One region of the Actimicrobium antarcticum genome, then DNA from elsewhere that is predicted to be linked to it. Evidence: predicted binding sites of a transcription regulator. Region 1 holds the regulator's gene; each other region holds the start of a gene.
What was found. Region 1 encodes LexA, which represses DNA repair genes until DNA is damaged. Its sites were predicted from a motif close to ACTGTATNNNNATACAGT; they were not measured.
Positions count from the first base shown of each region.

Region 1 (7,478 bases):
ACCAGGGCAGCGGATCGCTGCTGGTGGAATAGCCTGCGGCAATGAGCAGCATCCAGATGATGCCCATGGTTTTTTGCGCATCATTGCCACCGTGGCCCAGGCTGTACATGGATGCTGACACCAGCTGCAGTCGCCGAAACCATTTGTCCACTTTGCGTGGCGTCGAGCGGACGAACAGCCATGACACCAGCAACATGATGAGTGAGCCGAAGATGAATCCCAGCAGTGGCGACAGTACGATAAAGGCAATCGTCTTGAGCAGGCCCGCTTCGATCAACGCGCCAGTACCGGCTTTGGCGACCGCTGCTCCGACCAGTCCACCGATCAGCGCGTGGGACGACGACGACGGAATACCGTAATACCAGGTGATGAAATTCCAGGCAATTGCCCCCATCAACGCACCGAACACGACGTAGTGATCGATCACCGCAGGATCGATGGTGCCCTTTCCTATCGTCGTGGCGACCTTCAGCTGGAACACGAGGATGGCGACAAAATTGAAGGTGGCCGCCATCGCTACCGCCTGCTGGGGTTTCAATACGCCGGTCGACACGACCGTTGCGATGGCATTCGCAGCATCATGAAAACCATTCATGAAATCGAAAACGAGTGCCAGGGCAATCAGGAATGCGAGGGTATAAATACTGATCTGAAGGGTATGCATGAAGTCTTTTCTGAACGCGACGAATTGACGAATGGACGAAGTGCTGGCTACACGAGCACTGGCGCAGGTCAGGCGTTTTCGACAATGATGCCTTCGATGATATTGGCAACGTCCTCGCAGCGATCAGTGACCGTTTCCAGTATTTCGTATATCGCTTTCAGCTTGATCAGGTTGCGCACATCCGGCTCATCCCGAAACAGCTTCGACATCGCCGCACGCATGACGTGGTCAGCATCGGACTCAAGGCGATCAATCTCGGTACACAAGGTCAGGATCTCGCGCGAATTGTCCATGTTATGCAGCAGTCCGACCGCCGCCTGGACTTTTTCGGCGCACATCAGGCACAGCTCGGCCAGACGTTTGGCTTCCGGCGTGATGGCCTTGATGTCGTACAGCGAAATCGTTTGTGCAGCGTCTTCTAGCAGATCGAGAATGTCATCCATGCGCACAATCAGCTTGTGAATATCGTCGCGATCGAGCGGCGTGATGAAGGTCTTGTGCAACATCTCGATCGTGTTGTGAGTAACCTTGTCGGCTTCCTTTTCGATCCCCTCGATGGCATGCACGCGCATTTCGAGGTCGTCGAAGTTGGTCATCAATGCGACCATTTCCTTCGCACCCTTGACGCATAAATCGGCATGCTGGTTGAACAATTCGAAAAATTTTCCCTCTGTGGGCATCAGTCGTCCGAACATGGTGTCTCTCTCAATTTTCTTGGGGGGGTAAAGAAGGGTTTTAGTCGCCGCCGTACAGGGGCGCGTTACCCGTATAGTTATCGAACTTGGTGTATTGCCCCATGAAGGTCAGGCGGATGCTGCCGATGGGTCCGTTACGCTGTTTGCCGATAATGATTTCGGCAGTGCCCTTATCGGGAGAATCGGGGTTGTAGACTTCGTCGCGGTAGATGAACAGGATCACGTCGGCATCCTGCTCGATTGCGCCCGATTCGCGCAAGTCGGACATCACCGGACGCTTGTTGGGACGTTGTTCGAGCGAGCGATTGAGCTGCGACAAGGCGATCACCGGACAATTCAATTCCTTGGCCAGCCCTTTCAGATTCCGAGAAATTTCGGAAATTTCGGTCGCGCGATTTTCGCCGGCGCCGTTTCCAGACATCAGTTGCAAGTAGTCGATGATGATCAGGCCGAGCTTGCCGCACTGGCGCGACAGACGCCGGGAGCGGGCCCGCAATTCGATCGAATTGAGCGCCGGCGTTTCATCGATATACAGCTGGGCATCGTTCATTTTCTGGATCGCATGGGTCAGGCGTGGCCAGTCTTCGTCGGCCAGCTTGCCGGTGCGCAGCCGATGTTGATCCAGCCGCCCGACCGAACCCAGCATCCGCATGGCCAGCTGGGTACCACCCATCTCCATGGAAAACACCGCGACCGGCAAACCCGTATCGATCGCGACGTTCTCGCCGATGTTGATCGAGAACGCGGTCTTTCCCATCGATGGCCGTCCGGCCACGATGATCAGGTCGCCGGGTTGCAGGCCGGACGTCATCTTGTCGAGATCGGCAAAACCGGTGGGCACTCCGGTGATGTCGCTTTGATTGTCGCGGTTGTAGAGTTCATCGATCCGTTCGACGACTTGCGTCAGCAGTGGCTGGATTTCCTGAAAACCCTGGGCGCCACGCGAGCCCTCTTCCGCGATTGCAAAGATCTTCGATTCGGCTTCATCAAGCATCTGCTTGACTTCCTTGCCCTGCGGATTGAATGCCTGGCCCGAGATTTCATCGGCCACGGTAATCAGTTTGCGCAGCACGCCACGGTCACGCACGATTTCGGCATAGCGCCGGATATTTGCGGCCGACGGCGTGTTCTGGGCCAGTGCATTCAGGTAGGACAGACCACCGACCTCCTCGCCTTTGCCGGTGCTGGTCAGGGACTCGAACACCGTGATCACGTCGGCTGGTTTGGAGCCGTTAATCAATTTGACGATGTGCTGGAAAATCAGGCGATGGTCGTAGCGATAGAAGTCATCCTGGTGGACGAAATCGGCAATACGATCCCAGGCGGCGTTATCGAGCAGCAAACCGCCAAGGACGGATTGCTCGGCTTCGATCGAATGCGGGGGCACGCGCAGCGCATCTACCTGATCGTCCGGGCGCGAGTCGGAGCGGGAATCGAAGCGGGAGTCAGAGCGTGAATCGGGTCGGTCGCGTTTGTTCATGGCGCGAATTATACCTGCTGAACCCGACTGATTTGGGCTGCATCACAGCAATTTTAGTATCGCAACAATGCGTTTTTCATGCATCGCCCGCACACAGGACAAGGTCGCGCCGGACGTAAAAAAGCCGGACGAATCCGGCTTTTTCAGAACAGGCAGGCTAAGACTTAAGCGTGCTGACCCAGTACGGCAACAGTGACTTCAACAACCACGTCGGTATGCAGGGCAACCGATACGGGATGATCACCAGTCGTCTTCAACGGACCTTGTGGCAAGCGGACTTGCGCTTTCTCAACCGCGAAGCCTTGCTTGCTCAATGCGTCAGCGATATCGGCATTGGTGACTGAACCGAACAGGCGGCCGTCGACGCCTGATTTCTGCGTGATCTGAACGGTCATGCCGGCCAGCTTCTCGCCTTGCGCCTGGCAAGCAACCAGCTTCTCTTCAGCGATCTTTTCCAGTTCTGCGCGCTTGACTTCGAACTCGGCAACAGCGCTGGTCGTAGCACGACGTGCCATGCGTTGCGGGATCAGGAAGTTACGTGCGTAACCGTCCTTGACCTTGACGACTTCGCCAAGATTGCCAAGGTTAATGACTTTTTCTAACAAAATGATTTGCATGTTTTTCTCCGAATTGAGTAATTGAAGTTGACGTCAATTACGCGTGGTGCAGATCGGTGTACGGCAGCAGCGCGAGGAAACGAGCGCGCTTGATTGCCGTGTCGACCTGGCGTTGATAGTGAGCGCGGGTACCGGTCAGGCGGGCTGGCATGATCTTGCCGTTTTCCTGAACGAAATCCTTCAGCGTATCGACGTCTTTGTAGTCGACTTGTTCAACGTGTGCTGCGGTGAAGCGGCAGAACTTCTTGCGCTTGAACAATGGATTCTGTTGCTTGCGTTTTTCTTTGAGCTTGAGCTTGTTCTTGTCGAATTTTTTACCGAATGCCATTTGAGGCTCCTGTATCTAGGGTGGGTTCGAAATCAATGATGTGAAACACGAGACTTCTGCTATTGCGGTTCTTGCGTGCCAGGAAACCGGTGAACTGAAACGCCTGACCCAATTGGGCCTGATTGAATCGACCTGAAATTTCACCTGCTGCTATGGCAGAAATTTCAAACTCGACCAGCCGTTCGACGCGTGCTTCGGTTTGTTGCGACGTGTGCTGCAATTTCGCGGACACGATCGGGATGCCTGCCGGTGTGTAGCGCATGATTTCACGCTCGGCAATGCTGCCAACAAACTGAAGCTGATTCACTCTTCCTGGTAACAATTACGCTGCAGGTGCCTCGGAACGATGGCTCTTGGCCGCATCTTCCTTTTGCACTGCCTTCATCATTGGCGAAGGCGTGGTTTCCGCTTTCTTCAACTTGACGGTCAGGTGACGCAGGACTGCATCATTGAATTTGAAACCGGTTTCGATTTCGACGAGGGTCTCGTTGTCGCATTCGATGTTCATGCAAACATAGTGTGCCTTGGCGAGCTTCTGGATCAGGTAAGCCATCTGACGACGACCCCAATCTTCCACACGGTGGACAACACCGCTATGGGCCGCAACGATGGCCTTGTAGCGTTCGATCATCGCGGGCACTTGCTCGCTTTGATCCGGATGGACGATAAATACTATTTCATAATGACGCATGCAATCTCCTGTTGGACGGATTGAAAAAATCGCCCACCTCGGCGTCAAGACGAGTGTGGGAAGAGGAAAGTCGGCAAGAGTAACCGCAAACCTGACAAAACTCAACGTCTACAGACACTTATCGCCGAAAAGACCTGGTTTTCATTGATAAATCTCCTTGCGTTCGAGGTCGCACTGTATAAAACTACAGGCTGTTCACCTAAACAGCAAAGCCACCTCCATGATCAAGCTCACCGCGCGCCAGGAACAAATCCTTGGTCTCATCAAGGATGCAATCGACAACACGGGCTTTCCGCCGACAAGGGCCGAAATCGCCAAAGAACTGGGCTTTCGTTCCGCCAATGCGGCCGAAGAGCATTTGCAGGCTCTGGCCCGCAAAGGTGCCATCGAAATTTCACCCGGCACGTCACGCGGCATTCGGCTGCTGAAGAACGATACCGAACGCGCGCCACGCCAGTTGGTCTTGCCGCACCCTGCCCTGCTCCAGCTCAGCCTGCCGCTGATCGGTCGGGTCGCTGCCGGCTCCCCTATCCTCGCGCAGGAGCACGTCGAAGCCACCTACCAGGTAGACCCGGCCCTGTTCTCGGCAAAGCCCGACTACTTACTGAAGGTGCGTGGGATGTCGATGCGCGACGCTGGCATTTTTGATGGCGACCTGATTGCCGTCAAAAAATCCGACAGCGCGCGCAATGGCCAGATCGTGGTTGCGCGACTGGGTGACGATGTCACCGTCAAGCGGTATCGCAAAACCGATACGATGATCGAACTGCTTCCCGAAAACCCCGACTTCCAACCTATTCGGGTGGACCCGGAGCGCGATGAATTTTCGCTGGAAGGACTGGCGGTGGGATTGCTGCGATCGTGGAACTGATTTGACAGTCGATCACGACCACATCATTTTTTAACCGGCAGCGAGGACAAAATCTTTTTGGCGATGCCGCGCAGGATATTGACCTCCTCGACTTCCAGACCAGTCCGTGAAAACATCCGCTTCAACCGCGGCATCAGTTTTTTCGGGCTGTCCGGATTCAGGAAATCAATTGCCACCAGCGCTTCTTCCAGATGCTGGTACATCCCGTCGACCTGGATCAAACTTGCCGCATCACCGTGAAAGCCGACCGGGCTATCGATGTGGCCATCGCCCAAAGCGGCCACCCGGCATTCGTAAGCCAGCACCTGCACGGCCTGTCCCAGATTCAGTGATGAATACGCCGGATTGGCGGGGATGTTAATCAGCACATTGCACTTTTCGACGATCTCATTGGGCAGGCCGAAGCGTTCGTTACCAAACACAAGAGCAGCTTTCAAGCTCACGTTGCCGGCCAGTTCGGCAGCCAGTTCGCGCGGTGCCGTTACGGGCGGCGAGAACTCCCGCAATCTGGCGCTGACCGCTGCCGCAAAATTGCAATCCATCAGCGCTTCCTCGATCGAGCCAACGATCCGGGCACCGGACAATACATCCTGCGCGCCACTGGCAAAGGCAACCGCTTCCTCCTGGCTGGCAGCATCCGGAAACCGTGGATTGACCAGCACCAGATCGGAAAATCCCATGGTTTTCATGGCACGCGCCGCGGCGCCAATATTGCCTGGTCGGCTGGTTTCCACCAGCACGAATCGCAGGCGGGTAAAAAGAGACGTGTCGAATTGGTCTGGGTTCATTTAAAATGGCGCCATTGCGCGGCACGTTGGAGGATTAAACGATGTCGCATCGCTCATTAATTTCAATTTAGGTGGCCCGTCCGATTGCGACGGCGCCGCCATTTTAACGGAACCGCTATGAATCCCATGCTCAACACAGCGATCAAGGCTGCGCGTCGCGCCGCCGCGATCATCAACCGTGCTTCATTCGACATCGACAAGGTCAAGTATGTCGAGAAGTCACCGAATGACTTCGTGACCGATGTCGACCAGGCTGCCGAGCAGGCGATCATAGAGATTCTGACCAACGCCTATCCGACCCATGCCATCCTCGCCGAAGAATCCGGCGCATCGGAGAACCTGCACGACGACAACGAGAATGTCTGGATCATCGATCCGCTCGATGGCACCACGAACTTCATCCACGGCTTTCCGCAGTACTGCGTGTCGATCGCATTGCAGCAGCGCGGCATCATCACCCAGGCCGTCATTTACGACCCGACCCGCAACGACTTGTTTACCGCATCGAAAGGTGCTGGCGCGTTCCTCAACGACAAGCGTTTGCGCGTCACCAAACGTGATCGCATGCAAGACTCGCTGATCGGCACCGGCTTCCCGTTCCGTAACATGCAAGGCCTGGAAGAATATATCGACATGTTCCGGATCATGACGCAAAAATGCGCCGGCCTGCGTCGTCCGGGCGCTGCCGCACTGGATCTGGCGTATGTCGCTGCTGGTCGTCTGGATGGCTTTTTTGAAAAAGGCCTGAAGCCGTGGGACATGGCTGCAGGATCGCTGATGGTGACCGAAGCGGGCGGCATCGTCGGCACGTTTGCCGGCGAATCGGACTATCTGTACAAGGACGAAGTCATTGCGGGCACCCCAAAAATCTTTGCCCAGATGGTCGCCGCGCTGTCACCGTTCGCAAAGAAGTAAGTCTTCAGGGGCACGTGGTCGTGCCCTTCCCACGCTCGCCATCCGGATGTGCAATCCGGGGCGCGCCACGCCGGTTTATCCCTTCCCTGCAAGCAAGCGCTGCTATACTTCGCCTACGCGGCAAATCGTCCAGTCACCTTGCCGCTGTCTACTGACCTCAGCATCCTAATCCGTTTGCCTGCGACTGGCGCCCATCATGGCGACAGGCCAATATTTCTATAAAGTCCCTATGTCATTTGCTCAACTCGGCTTGTCTGCCGATATCGTGCGCGCCGTCACCGAACACGGCTACACCGTCCCTACCCCGATTCAGGCACAGGCGATTCCTGCCGTCCTGCTGGGTGGCGATTTGCTGGCGGGTGCACAGACCGGTACAGGAAAAACCGCCGGCTTCACGCTGCCGATCCTGCATCGCCTGTCCACCGGCGC
Region 1 is NZ_BAAAZE010000001.1:207,051-214,528, forward strand. Features, by position in the region: gene ABD720_RS00910 (inorganic phosphate transporter) at 1-664, opposite strand, end outside; gene ABD720_RS00915 (DUF47 domain-containing protein) at 733-1,359, opposite strand; gene ABD720_RS00920 (replicative DNA helicase) at 1,400-2,839, opposite strand; gene rplI (50S ribosomal protein L9) at 3,004-3,456, opposite strand; gene rpsR (30S ribosomal protein S18) at 3,494-3,784, opposite strand; gene priB (primosomal replication protein N) at 3,771-4,091, opposite strand; gene rpsF (30S ribosomal protein S6) at 4,107-4,475, opposite strand; gene lexA (transcriptional repressor LexA) at 4,696-5,346, shown strand; gene ABD720_RS00950 (RNA methyltransferase) at 5,370-6,134, opposite strand; gene ABD720_RS00955 (inositol monophosphatase family protein) at 6,252-7,049, shown strand; gene ABD720_RS00960 (DEAD/DEAH box helicase) at 7,279-7,478, shown strand, end outside.

Region 2 (7,478 bases), on a different contig from region 1:
GGCGCGGTGCTGCGCGAAGCGTATTGCCTTGTGCGCGACGGCGTGGCCTCAGTGACCGATATCGACCGCGTGATGCGGGAAGGTCTGGCGCCGCGCTGGTCGGTGGTCGGTCCATTCGAAACCGTGGATTTAAACACGCGTGGCGGCATCGCCTCGCATGCGCAAAAAATGGGTCCGGCGTATGCAAGAATGGGCGCCGAACGCGGCCAGCACGATCCATGGACACCGCAACTGGTGGCTGAGGTTGTGCAGCAGCGCCGCGCCGCGCTGCCGATCGATCAATGGCAGGAGCGCGTCAACTGGCGTGACCGCGGCTTGATGGCGCTGGCGCGCGACCGCAAAAAACACGCCGGCCAGCAGTAACGACGCTATTGGAGTTGGGCCGCTGACTGATGAGGACCAGCAGGTAATACATAAATCCGTCGTTCCCACGCAGGCGGGAAGGACGGTACTTTCAAGTTTGGTTTTTTTGTTCGTCATTCCTGATAATGAATTTTTCTGGTCTTGTTAATGAAAGGAACATCATGTTATTTCACGTTCGCATGCAGGTAACTATCCCCGATTCGATGCCAACAGAGCGCGCCGACCTGCTGAAGTCGAACGAAAAAGCGCTGGCGTTGACGTTGCAGCAAAGCGGCAAGTGGCGCCATCTGTGGCGCGTGGTCGGCCAGTACGCGAATGTCAGCGTATTCGATGTTGACAGTAACGATGAACTGCATCAGCTGCTCTCGACGCTGCCGCTTTATCCGTTCATGCAGATCGAAGTGACGCCGCTGGCGCAGCATCCGTCGGCGCTGGCTGCAAACTGATCAGGGAGCATGCCATGCCATACATGATAGAAACCTGGGACAAACCGGATCAACAGCAACTGCGCAAGCAAACCCGCGACGAACACTTGCAATACCTTGCCACCCACGCAACCCAATTGCTGGCCTGCGGCGCCAAGCTCAATGATGACGGCAGCGATGCCGGTGGCGGCATTTATATCGTCGATGTCGACACGCGCGCAGCAGCCGAAGAATTCATTGCCACCGATCCATTCTCACGGGTTGATCTGTTTGCGCAAGTGCGCATCACGCGCTGGCGCAAGGCGTATGTGGCAGGTCAGAATTTTCTGTAAAAATTAACCGAGGTTAAAAATCAACATGCCCTACGCCGACCTTCCCGATGTCCGCATCCATTACCAGCTTGAAGGTGACGCCGCCAAGCCGGTGCTGGTGCTCTCCAATTCGCTCGGCACCACACTCGATATGTGGGCGCCGCAAGCGACCAAGCTGGCCGAATATTTCCGGCTGTTGCGTTACGACACCCGCGGTCACGGCCAGTCGCAGGTCACGCCAGGTCCTTACACCATCGCACAGCTAGGTGCCGATGTGATCGACTTACTTGATTATCTCGGCATTCAGCAGACACATTTTTGCGGTTTGTCGATGGGCGGGATTACCGGCATGTGGCTGGCCAGCACGCACCCGCAGCGCATCAAACGGCTAGTGCTGTCCAACACCGCGAGCCTGATCGGCCCGCCGGAAAACTGGACCACGCGCGCCCAGAAAGTATTGGCCGACGGAGTCGCATCGATTGCACCGGCGGTGGTCTCGCGCTGGCTGACTCCGGAGTTTGCACAACAGCATGCCCAGCAGGTGGCGCAATTGGAAGCGATGTTGAGCGCGACGCCAGCAGCCGGTTATGCGGCCAGTTGCTGTGCGGTTCGCGATGCGGATTTGCGCGAGGCGCTCAAGCACATCACGGCGCCTACACTGGTGATTGGCGGCAGCGGCGATTTGCCTACGCCGCCAGCTGACAGCGCCTATCTCGTGTCGTCGATTGCGGGAGCCAAATATGTCGAACTGGAAGCGGCGCATCTGTCTAACCTGCAGCAGCCAGAGCGATACACTGCGGCCTTGCTGACTTTTTTGCAGCAGTAGGATTAGTACCGATTGACAGGGCAAATTCAACCAGAGACCCAGCAGCCCGGACGATGAAGAACTACTACCTGGTCGTCAAAGTAATGCGCCACCGCACAACACCGCCAAGTTACACCAACGCACATATGTCGCTATCAACTATTACATGTCAAAAACTGACCTTGAAGGTCGGACTGTCCTCTGGCCGAGTTGTCCGTCGATCGTAAATCCGGGTTGTCGCGATGCTGGTATGTCCCAGCCATTCCTGCACCTTGGCGATGTCCGCGCCATGTTGGGGTTTGAGGTGCAGTGGAACGGTTGTATGAAGCTTTCCATAAACGTTCCACTGCACCTCAGACCCCAAACTGCAATCAGAAGCGGTTGCTTATCACATCGGCCATTTGCTCCGGCATCTTCGTAACAAGGACAGTCGTCAGTCACCAGCAGCCAATCGCACGCGCACCATAGGTCGTACCGGCCCCCAAGCCAGCAGCTGCGGAACTTATGATGACGGGGAGTACGCCGTAAGTTTGACGTTCAAGACGGACAGGCACTCCGCATCGATCCGCCGGGGAGTGGGCTTGTCCGAGAGTCACACCCGCGATCCCGCGCGGTTGGCGATCTTGCTGATGTTTTCCTGCTGGTGCACTGGATTGGCCGCCAGACAACGCGGCTACCGGATTGAGCATGGCTGCCGCCAGAAAGCGTCGATCACCCTGTCCATCATTCCGCTGGCAAGATGGTGGATAGCGCAAAACATCACGGGCGTTTTGTCAGAAGACGAGAAAGAACATGGAACAAATACACTTTGCCAGACTGTATTTCAAACTTATGTTTGAGGGGAAGGGTCAGGTCCGGACTCTTGCAGGAAAGTCGGCGGGTCTGCGTTCTGCAACAGCGTGGTCGCTTTAAAGCTGACACGGTTATCTTGTGCAAGGTGGGTTTTATTGACTCCCGGAAGACCGTCGGCTAGGCTAATTTTAAGCCGACTAAACGGCGGAGTAGGTTCGGCGGTCCCAGCAATGGTGTCTTCCGCGCTTTCCGGTAGCCCTGATGGGCCCCCTTTTCTATGGTCGAGTGGTCGTAGTACAGATTCCATCAGAGTGGTTGCGCGCCCCCAAGGGTTGCCACTAAACTCATACCGGCGGGATTCCCTGGAAGTGTTTCGGACGTAGGACGAAGGGACTTCAGTATTGAAGTAGCATTAGTCGAAGTAGCATTAGTCGTCCAGGGATACCGCCTCATGCTTTGGCATGATCCAGTAATCCTTTTCGCCCAGCACCGGATCAATCCCGCGTTGTTCGGCCACGATAGCCAGCAACTCGTTAAAGTCGCTGCGCGCATGCAGGAATTCAGCCATCCTGCCACCTTGCGAAACTTTTCCGGGTGGCAGCAGAGCCGTAATTTGAAACGGCACGCTTCAATTTGGCCTGATCGAAACCGGGCAACTTGCGCACCACCATCTGAAGTACCAGGTTCCTGTCTTCAGCCAATTCGTCCAGATTGTTGACCATATCAACCAGCAAGAATTCTGGCGTGAGCGTCTTTGGAAAACGCGGCTTCACGCGGCAATCAAACTGGCGGTTTCCGAACGAAAAGATGCCATGCCGCTTGTGGTTGTACACCAGGGTTTTGTTATAAAGCTGTGATGTTCCCAAGCCCAGCGTGTTGTAGCTGGACAGGGAAAACACCAAAAAATCCTTGTCGCGCAGGAAGGTGGCAAGCAACTCCTGATCGTCAGGGGGTAGCGTGCCGTACACGGATTTTTTTGGCGCGTAGTAGAGCCCCTGTGCCAGTCGCTTCAGTGCGCCGCCAGACACCATTTCGCGGAGGTGCCGGTCAACGGCATTGGAAACGTACGCCAAATCCTCCCGGCGGTATACCTTGCCGGCGCGCAGCTTTCCGACCACCTGATCCAGGGCGGATGCCCTTGTCAGAAGCGACGGCCCTGCGACGATGGTGGTGGGTAGCAGTTCCACTGCATGAATCCTCATTGACGTTTCATGCAAAGTAGAGCCGGTCCGGGTGATCATCGCTACTTGGTTGGCGCTGTCTTGCGTGCCGTGCAGATCGCTGTGGATACCTGTGTGGTCTCCGAATTTACCAACGACACTACAGGTTTGCCGCGTCAGTTTGCCCTTGCGACTGGCAATTCGTCCCAACTGGTCGTGTAATCGGGCGTCTTCCTTTCGCGCTTCATGGCCCAGTCGTTGCGGGTGCCGGCCGATGCGATGCTGACCGCGCCCTTGCCAAAGCGCTGATTCAGGGTGTCGAGCGTGCGCATCATGGCCTCCGAGGCGGCACCGTCGCCGTAGGTGGTGAACAGCGATTGCTGCTGCCCTGAGGCGCCAGAGATACCCTGCAGGATCACGCCGGCTTTTTTGTAGTAATACCCTGGCCGGTAGATCTGCGCCAGCCCGAACAACGCTGCTCGGATGAGTAACCGTGTGTCGCACGAGGCATTGGGGAGCGGCACCACGACACCGTTGCTGTACTGCCGATCCGATGCCTTGAAGGGGTTCGTCTGCACGAATACCTGGATCGCTTCGCAGACGCCATTCTGGCGTCGCAGTTTTTCGGCCGCACGCGTCATGTAGTTCGAGACCGATTCCCCGAGCTCGTCGATGGTGAGTACGGGCTGCCCAAACGATCTGGATGCAATGATCTGTTTTTTCGCCGGCGCGACATCTTCGAGGGCAAGGCACGAGAGTCCGTTGAGTTCGTTGACGGTACGCTCGATGACAACGCCGAACCGTGAGCGCAGCCATGCCGGCGACGCATCACGCAGCTGTGCCACCGTGTCGATGCCGGACGCTCTCAAGTGCTCGGAAAGTCGCCGTCCAATGCCCCAGACCTCGCCGACATCGATCGTCGAAAAAAGGGCGTCGCGATCCTGCCTGGTCATCGAGGACAGGTCGCAGACGCTATCGAAGTCCGGTCTTTTCTTCGCAATATGGTTGGCCAGTTTCGCGAGCGTTTTGCTGTTACCGATACCGACGCACACCGGCACGCCGACCCATTGCCTGATGCGCTGCCGGATCGATTGCCCCATGGCCGTCGGCGAGTCCCACAGGCTCCCCAGGCCGTTGAGTCCGAGGAAGGATTCATCGATGCTGTAGACCTCCACATCGGGGCTGAAATCGCGCAGGACGGTCATGATCCGGTTGCTCATGTCGCCGTAGAGGGCGTAATTGCTGCTCAGGGCGATGATGCCGTGCTGCTTCGCCAGGTCCTTGAGCTTGAACCAGGGTTCGCCCATCTTGACGCCCAGCGTCTTGACCTCTGCCGAACGGGCGACGGCGCATCCGTCATTGTTAGAGAGAATGACAACGGGCTTTCCCTCCAGAGAGGGATTAAAGACCCGCTCGCAGCTGACGTAGCAATTGTTGACATCGACCAGCGCGAAGAGCCTGGTGGTCGCCGATAGTTCCGGGTCAGGCATCGAAACGGCACACCACGCCGACCACGACGCCCCAGATTTCCAGCGTCTCGCCTTCGCCAAACTGGATCGGCGCATAGCGCGGATTTTCTGCGCGCAACTCGATGACGCCAGCACGTTTGTGCAGGCGCTTGATCGTGTAATCGGCATTGACCACCGCCAGCACGATGTTGCGATGTTTCGGAGAGATCGAGCGGTCTACCACGACCATGTCACCGTCAAAAATGCGCGCGCCGACCATGCTGTCGCCCTGGACGCGGAAGTAGAAGGTTGCGGTCTTGTTGCGCACCAGGTAGGTGTTGAGGTCGAGACCTTTTTCGAGATACTCCTCGGCCGGGGAGGGGAAGCCGGCGGAGACGCGCTGGCCAAACAACGGGCGCAGGCAAACGGGCGCGCAGGCGCTCACGGGAATAAGGCCGCGGGTTGCGTCCGTTATTAGCGAGAGGTCGGGCAGGGTGAGAAGGGTGGTCATCGCTAGTTTCCATCAAGATACTGTGTTTATATACAGTGTATATGGAGTTGCAACAACGTTGGGTGTTTTGTTTCCACTGAACAGTTATTGAAGGCTGGCAAGCAGTGCACCCCTGGTGCCGCACTCGGCCTTGATGCTGATCGCGCCAGGAGAACCCTTCGCAAAGACCGGTGGGTAGCGCTCAATGCAGGCGCATCAATAACCCGGTTAGCGCTCCGGCACGTCAAGGCGAGAGGAGGGGTAAAGGCAAAAAGCCATCTATTCGACATCACATCCCATCACCAAGGAGTCTCAACATGCGCATGAAAACACTCGGTCGCACCGGTTTGTTCGTCTCGGAACTCTGTCTCGGCACCATGACATTTGGCGGCACCGGCGGTGACATGTGGAGCAAAATCGGCCAGTTGCAGCAAGTCGATGCGGACAAGATGGTGCGCACCGCCATCGATGGCGGCATCAATTTCATCGATACCGCCGACGTCTACGCCGGCGGGCTATCGGAACAGATTACTGGCCAGGCACTGCGCAATCTCGGCATCGCGCGCAACGACATTGTTCTCGCGACGAAGGCATTTGGCCCGATGGGGACAGGACCGAATCAGGGTGGCACCTCGCGTGTGCATTTGATCGATGCCTGCAAAGCCAGTCTGCGTCGGCTCCAGGTCGAGCATATCGACCTGTACCAGATTCACGGCTTCGATGCGGTCACGCCGATGGACGAGCAATTGCATGCGCTCGACAATCTGGTCCAGCACGGCCATGTCCGCTATGTCGGGGTATCGAACTGGGCCGCCTGGCAGATCACCAAAGCGCTCGGTATCGCCGAGCGCGATCACCTTGCGCGCTTCGTCTCGCTGCAGGCGCATTACACGGTGGCCAGCCGGGATCTGGAACGCGAGCTCGTGCCGATGATGCTCTCTGAAGGTGTCGGGCTGATGGTATGGAGTCCGCTTGCCGGTGGCCTGTTGTCAGGCAAATATGACCGGTCGAACGAAAGTGCCGGCGACGGTCGGCGTGCCAGTTTTGATTTCCCGCCAGTCGACCGTGATCGTGCCTATGCGGTGATCGATGTGATGCGCGTGATAGCGGATGAGAAGGGTGTTTCCGTGGCACAGATTGCCCTGGCCTGGCTGCTCCACCAGCCGGTCGTGACCAGCGTCATCATCGGTGCCAATCGACCGGACCAGCTGAGCGACAATATCGCCGCAACGCGGGTTGTCCTGTCGACGGCGCAATTGGACATGCTGGAGAAAGTCAGTGCGTTGCCGGCCGAATATCCTGGCTGGATGATTGCGCGTCAAGGTGCCGCACGCCTGGCCTTGCTGGACCAACCGCATCGGAACGCATAGCAGGTTGATGCCGCAGTGACAGGTTGCAGGAGGCTGCACCCGTCTGCTGTTCTCAATTTTTCGACCGACACAAAACACGATCGTCCTGAACGCAATCAGGCGATGCAGTTTGTCGATTTCATGCGGTAGCAGTCACCCAGAACGCTTGGATTGCGTTGCGCCGACGACCACGTTTCGGCGGCGAACCGGCTCTCAGGGAAAGAATCGGGGATCGTAAATCCAGCGCTTAACAGTCGTCGCAACGATTGCTGCAGCATCGACGTGCTGCGGGTTGATCAACACATTGTATTCGTCGGGGACGATGACGGACGGTA
Region 2 is NZ_BAAAZE010000006.1:11,354-18,831, forward strand. Features, by position in the region: gene ABD720_RS05960 (3-hydroxyacyl-CoA dehydrogenase) at 1-363, shown strand, start outside; gene catC (muconolactone Delta-isomerase) at 525-809, shown strand; gene ABD720_RS05970 (YciI family protein) at 824-1,120, shown strand; gene pcaD (3-oxoadipate enol-lactonase) at 1,146-1,925, shown strand; gene ABD720_RS05980 (hypothetical protein) at 2,486-2,743, shown strand; gene ABD720_RS05985 (hypothetical protein) at 3,124-3,264, opposite strand; gene ABD720_RS05990 (hypothetical protein) at 3,257-4,066, opposite strand; gene ABD720_RS05995 (Y-family DNA polymerase) at 4,033-5,346, opposite strand; gene ABD720_RS06000 (LexA family protein) at 5,339-5,815, opposite strand; gene ABD720_RS06005 (aldo/keto reductase) at 6,112-7,164, shown strand; gene ABD720_RS06010 (RES family NAD+ phosphorylase) at 7,357-7,478, opposite strand, start outside.
Region 2: ABD720_RS06000 (LexA family protein) is a predicted target of LexA. The motif match lies at 5,835-5,852, and genes of this name have one in related genera.

Region 3 (7,478 bases), 200 kb from region 1:
TGCGTTTCCATGCGGCCATCGATCGACGCAGGTCATCCGCCTGGCCCGGTGTGAAACCCGCTGCCAGCATCACCACCTGCATCACCTGCTCCTGAAAAATCGGTACTCCCAGCGTACGTTCCAGCGCGGTTTTCATGTCGGCGTTGGCGTAGACCGGTTGTTCCAGCCCTTGCCGGCGACGCAGGTACGGATGCACCATGCCGCCCTGAATGGGGCCCGGCCGCACGATCGCGACTTCGATCACCAGGTGGTAGAACTTGTCGGGACGCAGGCGCGGCAACATCGACATTTGCGCACGTGACTCGATCTGGAATACGCCCACGGTATCGGCGGCACAAATCATAGCGTAGGTCTCCGGGTCTTCGGCAGGTACATCCTGCATCGTGAAGACTTCGCCGCGCCGCAAGCCGACCATATCCAGCGCGCGCCGGATTGCCGACAGCATGCCCAGAGCCAGCACATCGATCTTCAGGATACCCAGTGCATCGAGATCATTCTTGTCCCATTCGATGACGCTGCGGTCCGGCATCGATGCATTTTCGATCGGGACCAGTCGGGCCAGATTGTCGCGTGCAATGACGAACCCGCCGGGATGCTGGGACAGATGGCGCGGAAAGCCGATCAGCGTTTGCGTCAGGACCATCAGTTTTTGCACCACCGGCGCATCCGGGTCGAAGCCGCATTCGCGCAATCGCTCACCCATGACTTCGCGCCCATCCCACCATTGATGCGAGCGCGATAGTCGATTGATCTGTTCAAAGTCGATGCCAAGCGCCTTGCCTACATCTTTGAGTGCCGAGCGTGGCCGGTAAGTAATGTGCACACCAGTCAGTGCAGCGCGATGGCGGCCGTATTTCTGGTAGATGTACTGGATCACTTCTTCGCGCCGCTGATGTTCGAAATCGACATCGATATCCGGCGGCTCGTTGCGCTCTTTCGAAATGAAGCGCTCGAACAGCACCGACATCCGGTCGGGATCGACTTCGGTAATGCCGAGGCAATAACAGACCGCCGAATTGGCCGCAGAGCCGCGGCCCTGGCACAGGATGTCCTGACTGCGCGCAAAACGCACGATGTCGTACACCGTCAGGAAATACGGCGCATAGACCAGGTCCCGGATCAGTGCGAGTTCATGTTCGATCTGTTCCTGTACCTTGGCCGGCATGCCGCCGGGGAAGCGCCGCATCGCGCCTTCATAGGTCAACCGCCGCAGGTAGCCGTCTTCGGTTTCACCGTCAGGGACGATTTCAAGGGGATATTCATAGCGCAATTCATCCAGTGAAAACGTGCAGCGTTGCGCGATCACGAGTGTTTGTTCCAGCAATGCGCGTGGATACAGCTGGCCCAGGCGCACGCGCGAGCGCAAGTGCTGTTCGGCGTTCGGTTGCAGGTCGAGGCCGCATTCGGCGATCGACTTGCCCAGCCGGATGGCGGTCACCGTGTCCTGCAAAGGCTTGCGCGAACGCACATGCATGTGGACATCACCGCTGGCCACCAGCGGCAAGTCGCTGGAGTGCGACAAGCGGGTCAGGCGTTGCAACCACACATCATCCTCAATGTGGTGCAACAGCTCTACGCCGATCCAGCTGCGGGCAGGGAAAACACGTCCCAGCCAACCCGCCTGTTGCTGCATCAGTGCGTCGGAATGGGTGTGTTGCGGCAGCCAGATCGCCAGGCAGTCCGGCAAACCATTGAGCTCCCCAGTCATGAAATCAGGCATGTCCAGCTGATAAAAGCCCTTGCCGGAACGCCGCCGTCCGTCGGTAATCAGTTGGGACAGATTGCCATAGCCGTCGCGACTGGTTGCCAGCAGTAGCAACCTGATGCCGCAGTCGAGCGTGACTTCGGTACCGATGATCAGGGGCAGGGCGCATTTTTTTGCGGCGATATGGGCCCGCACGACACCTGCCAACGAACATTCATCGGTCATGGCGAGTCCGGCATAGCCAAGGTCGCAGGCTCGCTCGACTAGTTCTTCGGGATGCGAGGCACCGCGCAGGAAGGTGTAGTTCGACAGGCAGTGCAGCTCGGCATAAAGAGGGAGGAGAAGTGGCATGACATGAATAATACTGTATATAAACACAGTTAAGTTGCGATGATTTTTCTCAATCTCTCCCTACTTTTTTCAGTGGCGGCATGGTTTTACCGAGTGGCTGGAGCTTTCCGGCGTGCACCATGCACGATACTTTGATGCACCGCTTCAGGGCGTCGACCGCACCAGCGCAAGTCATTTCTTTTTGGAAGCTTCATTGCTTGCGCAAGAGTATTTAGTTGCCCTATAGTCATAAATGACGAATACCAAAAGTAGTTATTTGTTCCAATAGTTGGTCATGCCTTGCGCCCCGTCGCACATTGAACACCGACTTGTTACCCGTTCCGAGCAGCCCGATGTCAACTTGTGCGAGCCCCCCATGCCTACGCGTGATTCTTTTCCCATAGAGCCGTTTCTTCCCTACATGCGTGATGTCGCCAAATGCGAACAGGCCTTGCATGAAGTAAATCTGATGTGGCACATGATCGAATCCTCGGCGCGGATGAATTGTCCGCGCGAGGCGGGCACGATTTTGCCGACGATGGCCGCGACCCGTGCCCGCTTTCGCCAGCTGGAAGAAGAACTGGTCATCAATCTGGCCCGTGAAAAGCTGCGCAATGCCCACGCCGCACTGGCCACGACTGCGGGTTATATCATCGAGATCGTGGTACGCAACCTGTTCGAGCGCACCGCCGATGTCGGCTTCCTGGCCACCGATCGCGAGCTCTGCCTGTTCGTGGCCGGCATCACCAGTGATACCGATGCAGTGCGGCGCCGATTGTGCGCTTACCGCGACAAATACACGGTCTATGACGAGATCATCCTGCTCGACACCAGTGGTCGTGTGCTGGTGCAACTGGACCCGCAATCCGCACTCGATAGTAGTCGTGACGCACTGATTGCCCGGACACTTGTTTGCGATACCTATGTCGAAACCTTTCGCGCCAGCGACCTGTGTCCGGACAAGCGCAATGCGCTCATCTATTCGCGTCGGCTGTGTCATCCCGATACCGGGGCGGTGATTGGTGTGCTGTGCCTGAGCTTTGCCTTCGAGGAAGAGATGGGACGGATTTTTTCGACGCATGGCGACCCCGGCGATCGCTCGAACATGCTGTTGCTCGATGGTGATAATCGTGTCATCGCCAGTGCCGATACGTACTGGATGCCACTGGGAACGCTGGTGCCGGTCAATGCCAGTGACGTGCCGGGGTTGATGATGTTCGGCGGCCGCGAGTATCTGGTGTGCACGATCAGCTCGCAAGGCTACCAGGGTTACCCGGGGCCAGCCGGCTGGCAGGGCCAGGTCATGATTCCTGTCGATATCGCTTTCGGTGGCAAGCAGGCAACGTTGCTTGACCAGCTTGCGCCGGCGCTGGCAAATGGCGTGCTGTCGCATGCCCATGCATTCTGCCCGCCGCTGTTCGGCATCATGCGTGCCGCCGATAGTGCGTCCGAAACCATCCGGCGGGTGGTATGGAACGGTCAGGTCATGACCACCGGACAGGATGCAGGTCTGGGCCGTCTCAAGACCATCCTCGAGCAGATCAGTGAGACAGGAGCGCGCAGCAATGCGCTGTTTGCGGAATCGATCCGTGATCTGTTCGATACGGTACTGGCATCGGGTCTGCGTGATACAGAGTTCGTCACGCACCTGTTGGTCGATCTGCTGGACCGCAATCTGTATGAGCGTGCCAACGATTGCCGCTGGTGGGCGCTGACGCCTGAACTGCGCCGCTTGCTGGCAGTCACGCAGCGCAGTGCCGGGGATATCGACAACATGACGCGCATCCTGGCGACCATCAACGGGTTGTACTCGGTCTACACGTGCCTGTTCGTGTATGACCGAAATGGGATGATCATTGCCAGCACCGGGGAGGGTATCGGTACGACCATCGATGCGGTATCGCTGGGCCAGGTGACGGCGTTGCGCACCGGTCAGGATTATTACGTATCGCCATTCGAGCCGTCGACCTTGTATGGCGACATGCCGACGTATGTGTATCACGCGGCGATTCGGCATCCGGATCGCGATACCGAGGTTATTGGTGGCATTGGCATCGTGTTCGATGCAGGACCGGAATTCTCGGCGATGTTGTGCGGCGGCCTGGGTGGCAAGACTGAAACCCAGGCCGATACCCGGGCGTTTTTCGTGGATCGGCGCGGCGTGATTATTGCCAGTACCGATCCGTCTCGCCCGGTGGGCGGCACGCTGGATGTCGATAGCAGTTTTCTGGCGCCGGGCAGCGGTTGCAGCACGTCGCGGATCGTGACACACGATGGCAGCTATGCACTGGTGGGATGCACGGCGTCGCATGGTTATCGCGAATTCAAGGTCTCCGATGCGTATTCCGGGGATGCGAGTGCCGATGTCATTGCTGTCGTGATTGCCGCGGTTGGGCCTGTCGCCCAGGGCAGCGTCGGGAACACTGAACCAGTAGCGCGCTTCACGTCGGTGCCGGGGATGCTGGATGGTCTGGAATTCGCCACCTTCTATCTGGACAATGCGTTACTCGCGATACCTGCTGAACACGTGCGTGAGGCATTGCCCGCCGCGGGTGTGTCACCGATGTCGATCGGCGCTGGCGCTGGCTGCCTGGGTATTCTTCCGGTGGTGGGTAGTCAACCCGGCATGTCGGACGACTTTGTCTGGGTCTTCGATCTGGGTGCATTTTTGTCGGGCAAGCCGACCGTGCAGGACAGCCGAAGCCAGATTATTGTCGTGCGCTTAGGCCAGCGCTCGATCGGTTTGCTGGTGACGCAATTGCACGGCGTCGGCAGGTTCGATCCGGCACAACTGGTGGCTACGCCCATGGGTGGCCAGGCCACTGGCAATGGCATGCTGGTCCGGCAGGTTATTCAGGCCGAGGAAGATAACTTGCTGATACAGGTGGTCGATCTTGCCTATCTGTTTGGGGTGCTGATGGCACCGGCGAACGCCGCGCCAGAGTTGCCGGACAATGTGTACGCGCTGCAGCCGGCAGGGTATTCATCGACCGGCGGCAACGCCCAGAAGGCCGGATCGCATTGACATCGACATGTCGGGCAGGTGTTGCGGGCTAACCGGCGCTTCTGCCGGATAGTCCGGGCACTGCTATAGTCGGGCGCAGTGCGGCGCAACCCTGCCGTGTACGCACTGCGGCAGCCGTTCGCATTCCCACTTCTCCCACCCTTGCAGTCAGGATCGACATGGCGAACTCCATCGGAATACGTTCTGCAGTGCTTGTTTTTGCGTTACTTGCCTCGCATGGGCCGCTAGTTCATGCCGACGAAATCGACCTGGTTGAGATCGTGCGCAATCCGGTAATCGGCAACTACAAGGGCTACGCCGAGTTCAAAATGGCGCATTACGATAACGCACGCATGATCTGGGAAGCGCTGGCGCAGCGTGGTAATGCCGATGCGAGTTTCAATCTGGGCATCCTCAGCGAAGACGGACTGGGCGAACCCCAGAGCATGCCGGAGGCGCTTCGCCATTACGAACAAGCCGCCGAGGCCGGTAGTCCTCGCGCCCAATATCGGCTCGGCCTGCTGTATTCGGCCGGAGTAAAAATTCCGAAAGACGATGCGCGTGCAGATCGCTGGCTGACTGCGGCAGCTGCGCAGGGAGATACCGATGCGGCAGCGCGTCTTGCGCTAAGGAATGCTGCACACAGAACGCCGCGCGACCAGGCTTTTTATGATGCAGAGACCTTGCATGCAGCCGGACAATACAGCGAGGCGGCGGCAATTTTTCAGCGTCTGGCGCAGGCCGGCGACACCCGTTCGCAATCCCGGCTGGGCTGGATGTTCGAGGTAGGTCAGGGTGTGCCGCGTGATCTTGACCAGGCTGCAGTACTGTTCCGTCAGGCAGCTGAAAGTGGCGATGCCGACGCGCAGTACGCCCTTGCCGTGATGCTGCAGACCGGGAAGGGGCAAACACGCAATCCCGAAGAGGCAGACGCGTGGTTGCACCGCGCTGCGGCGCAGGGGCACGTATTGGCTACCAGTGCGCTGAAAAAAGGCGTCGCCCGCTGATTCTGCCGGCGAGCGGCTTGCGTCGCTATTCTGCGCGTTACGGGTTGAACTTTTCCCGCGCGGTGTCTGTTTGCACACAATTGATTTCTGGTCCCATTGGCCAGATTGTCCGGCTGGCAAGATCATTGCCAGCCGAATCCGACTACAACCACAGCGGTCAGGCAGCGTCTCACAGCGTCATCAGCTTTCGCACTGCCTGGCGCGCCTGCGCCCTCAATTCCATGACGTCAACGTTGTTGAGTGCATCGCTATCCACCACCTGCCGACCGTTCACCCACAGGCCTTTTAACATTGGCCGTCCCCCACTTGCGACCGGCCCCACTGCCACATCGTGCAAGCCGAAGTAGCGCGGGTCTTCCAGCGCGTAGAGCGCAATGTCTGCCGACATGCCCGGTTCCAGCGTACCGATCGCGTCCAGTCCCAGCACTTTCGCACCGCCCGAAGTGCCCCAGGACACCACGTCGTCGGCGCTGACTGCGGTGCGGTCGTCTTCGCCCTGGCCACCGCGGTATGTCGGCAAGCTGCGTTCGCCCGCAGCGGCGCGCTGCATCAGCCATGCGGCGTGCACTTCCGAGATCATGTCGGCGGCCTCGTTGGACGCGGCACCGTCCACGCCGATGGAGATCGGTACGCCCGCCGCCTGCAGCGCCATGATGGGTGCGATGCCGCTACCCAGGCGGCCGTTGCTCTGGGGGCAGTGGGCGATGCCGGTGCCGGTGCTGCCCAGCAGGGCAATCTCTTCCGCATCCAGCTTCACCAAATGGGCAAACCAGACATCGCTGCCCAGCCACTCGTGCTCGGCCACGAAGCGCACGGGGCTCATGCCGTGCATGGAATGGGTGGTGTCCTGGTAGCTCACGGTTTCCGACAGGTGCGAGTGCAGGCGGATGCCCAGGCTGCGCGCGGTGCGGGCGCACTCCACCAACTCGGCGGGTGCCATCGAGTAGGGTGGTGTGGTGGGGGCCATCACCACGCGGCGCATGGCGTTGGGGGAGGTGTCGTGATAGCGCGCAGTGAGACGCTGCACATCGCCCAGGAATGCATCGAGTGTTTCGGGGCGCAGCGCCTGGGGCAGCTCGGACTCCAGCTGGCGGACCTTGGTCGCGCCACCGCGGCACAGCACCATGCGCAGGCCCATGCGCTCGGCCTCGTCAAACAGAATGGCCGAGCTGTCGAACGGCATGCCGGGGTAGTAAAGGTAGTTGTGGTCGGCCACGGTGCCGCAGCCCGACAGCGCCAGCTCCAGCAGGCCAACGCGTACGGCGGTGCGAAACATTCCTTCATCGAACGCGGCGCGAAAACGGTAGGGCGTGGCCGCCAGCCAGGCCGTCAGTGGCAGGTCCAGACCGTGCGCGTCGCCCTTGAGGAGCGACTGGAACAGGTGGTGGTGGGTATTGATCCAGGCGGGGTAGACCACGCAGTCGGTGGCGTC
Region 3 is NZ_BAAAZE010000001.1:9,151-16,628, forward strand. Features, by position in the region: gene ABD720_RS00045 (error-prone DNA polymerase) at 1-2,056, opposite strand, end outside; gene ABD720_RS00050 (chemotaxis protein CheW) at 2,412-5,060, shown strand; gene ABD720_RS00055 (tetratricopeptide repeat protein) at 5,219-6,046, shown strand; gene ABD720_RS00060 (amidohydrolase family protein) at 6,216-7,478, opposite strand, start outside.
Region 3: ABD720_RS00045 (error-prone DNA polymerase) is a predicted target of LexA. The motif match lies at 2,069-2,086, and genes of this name have one in related genera.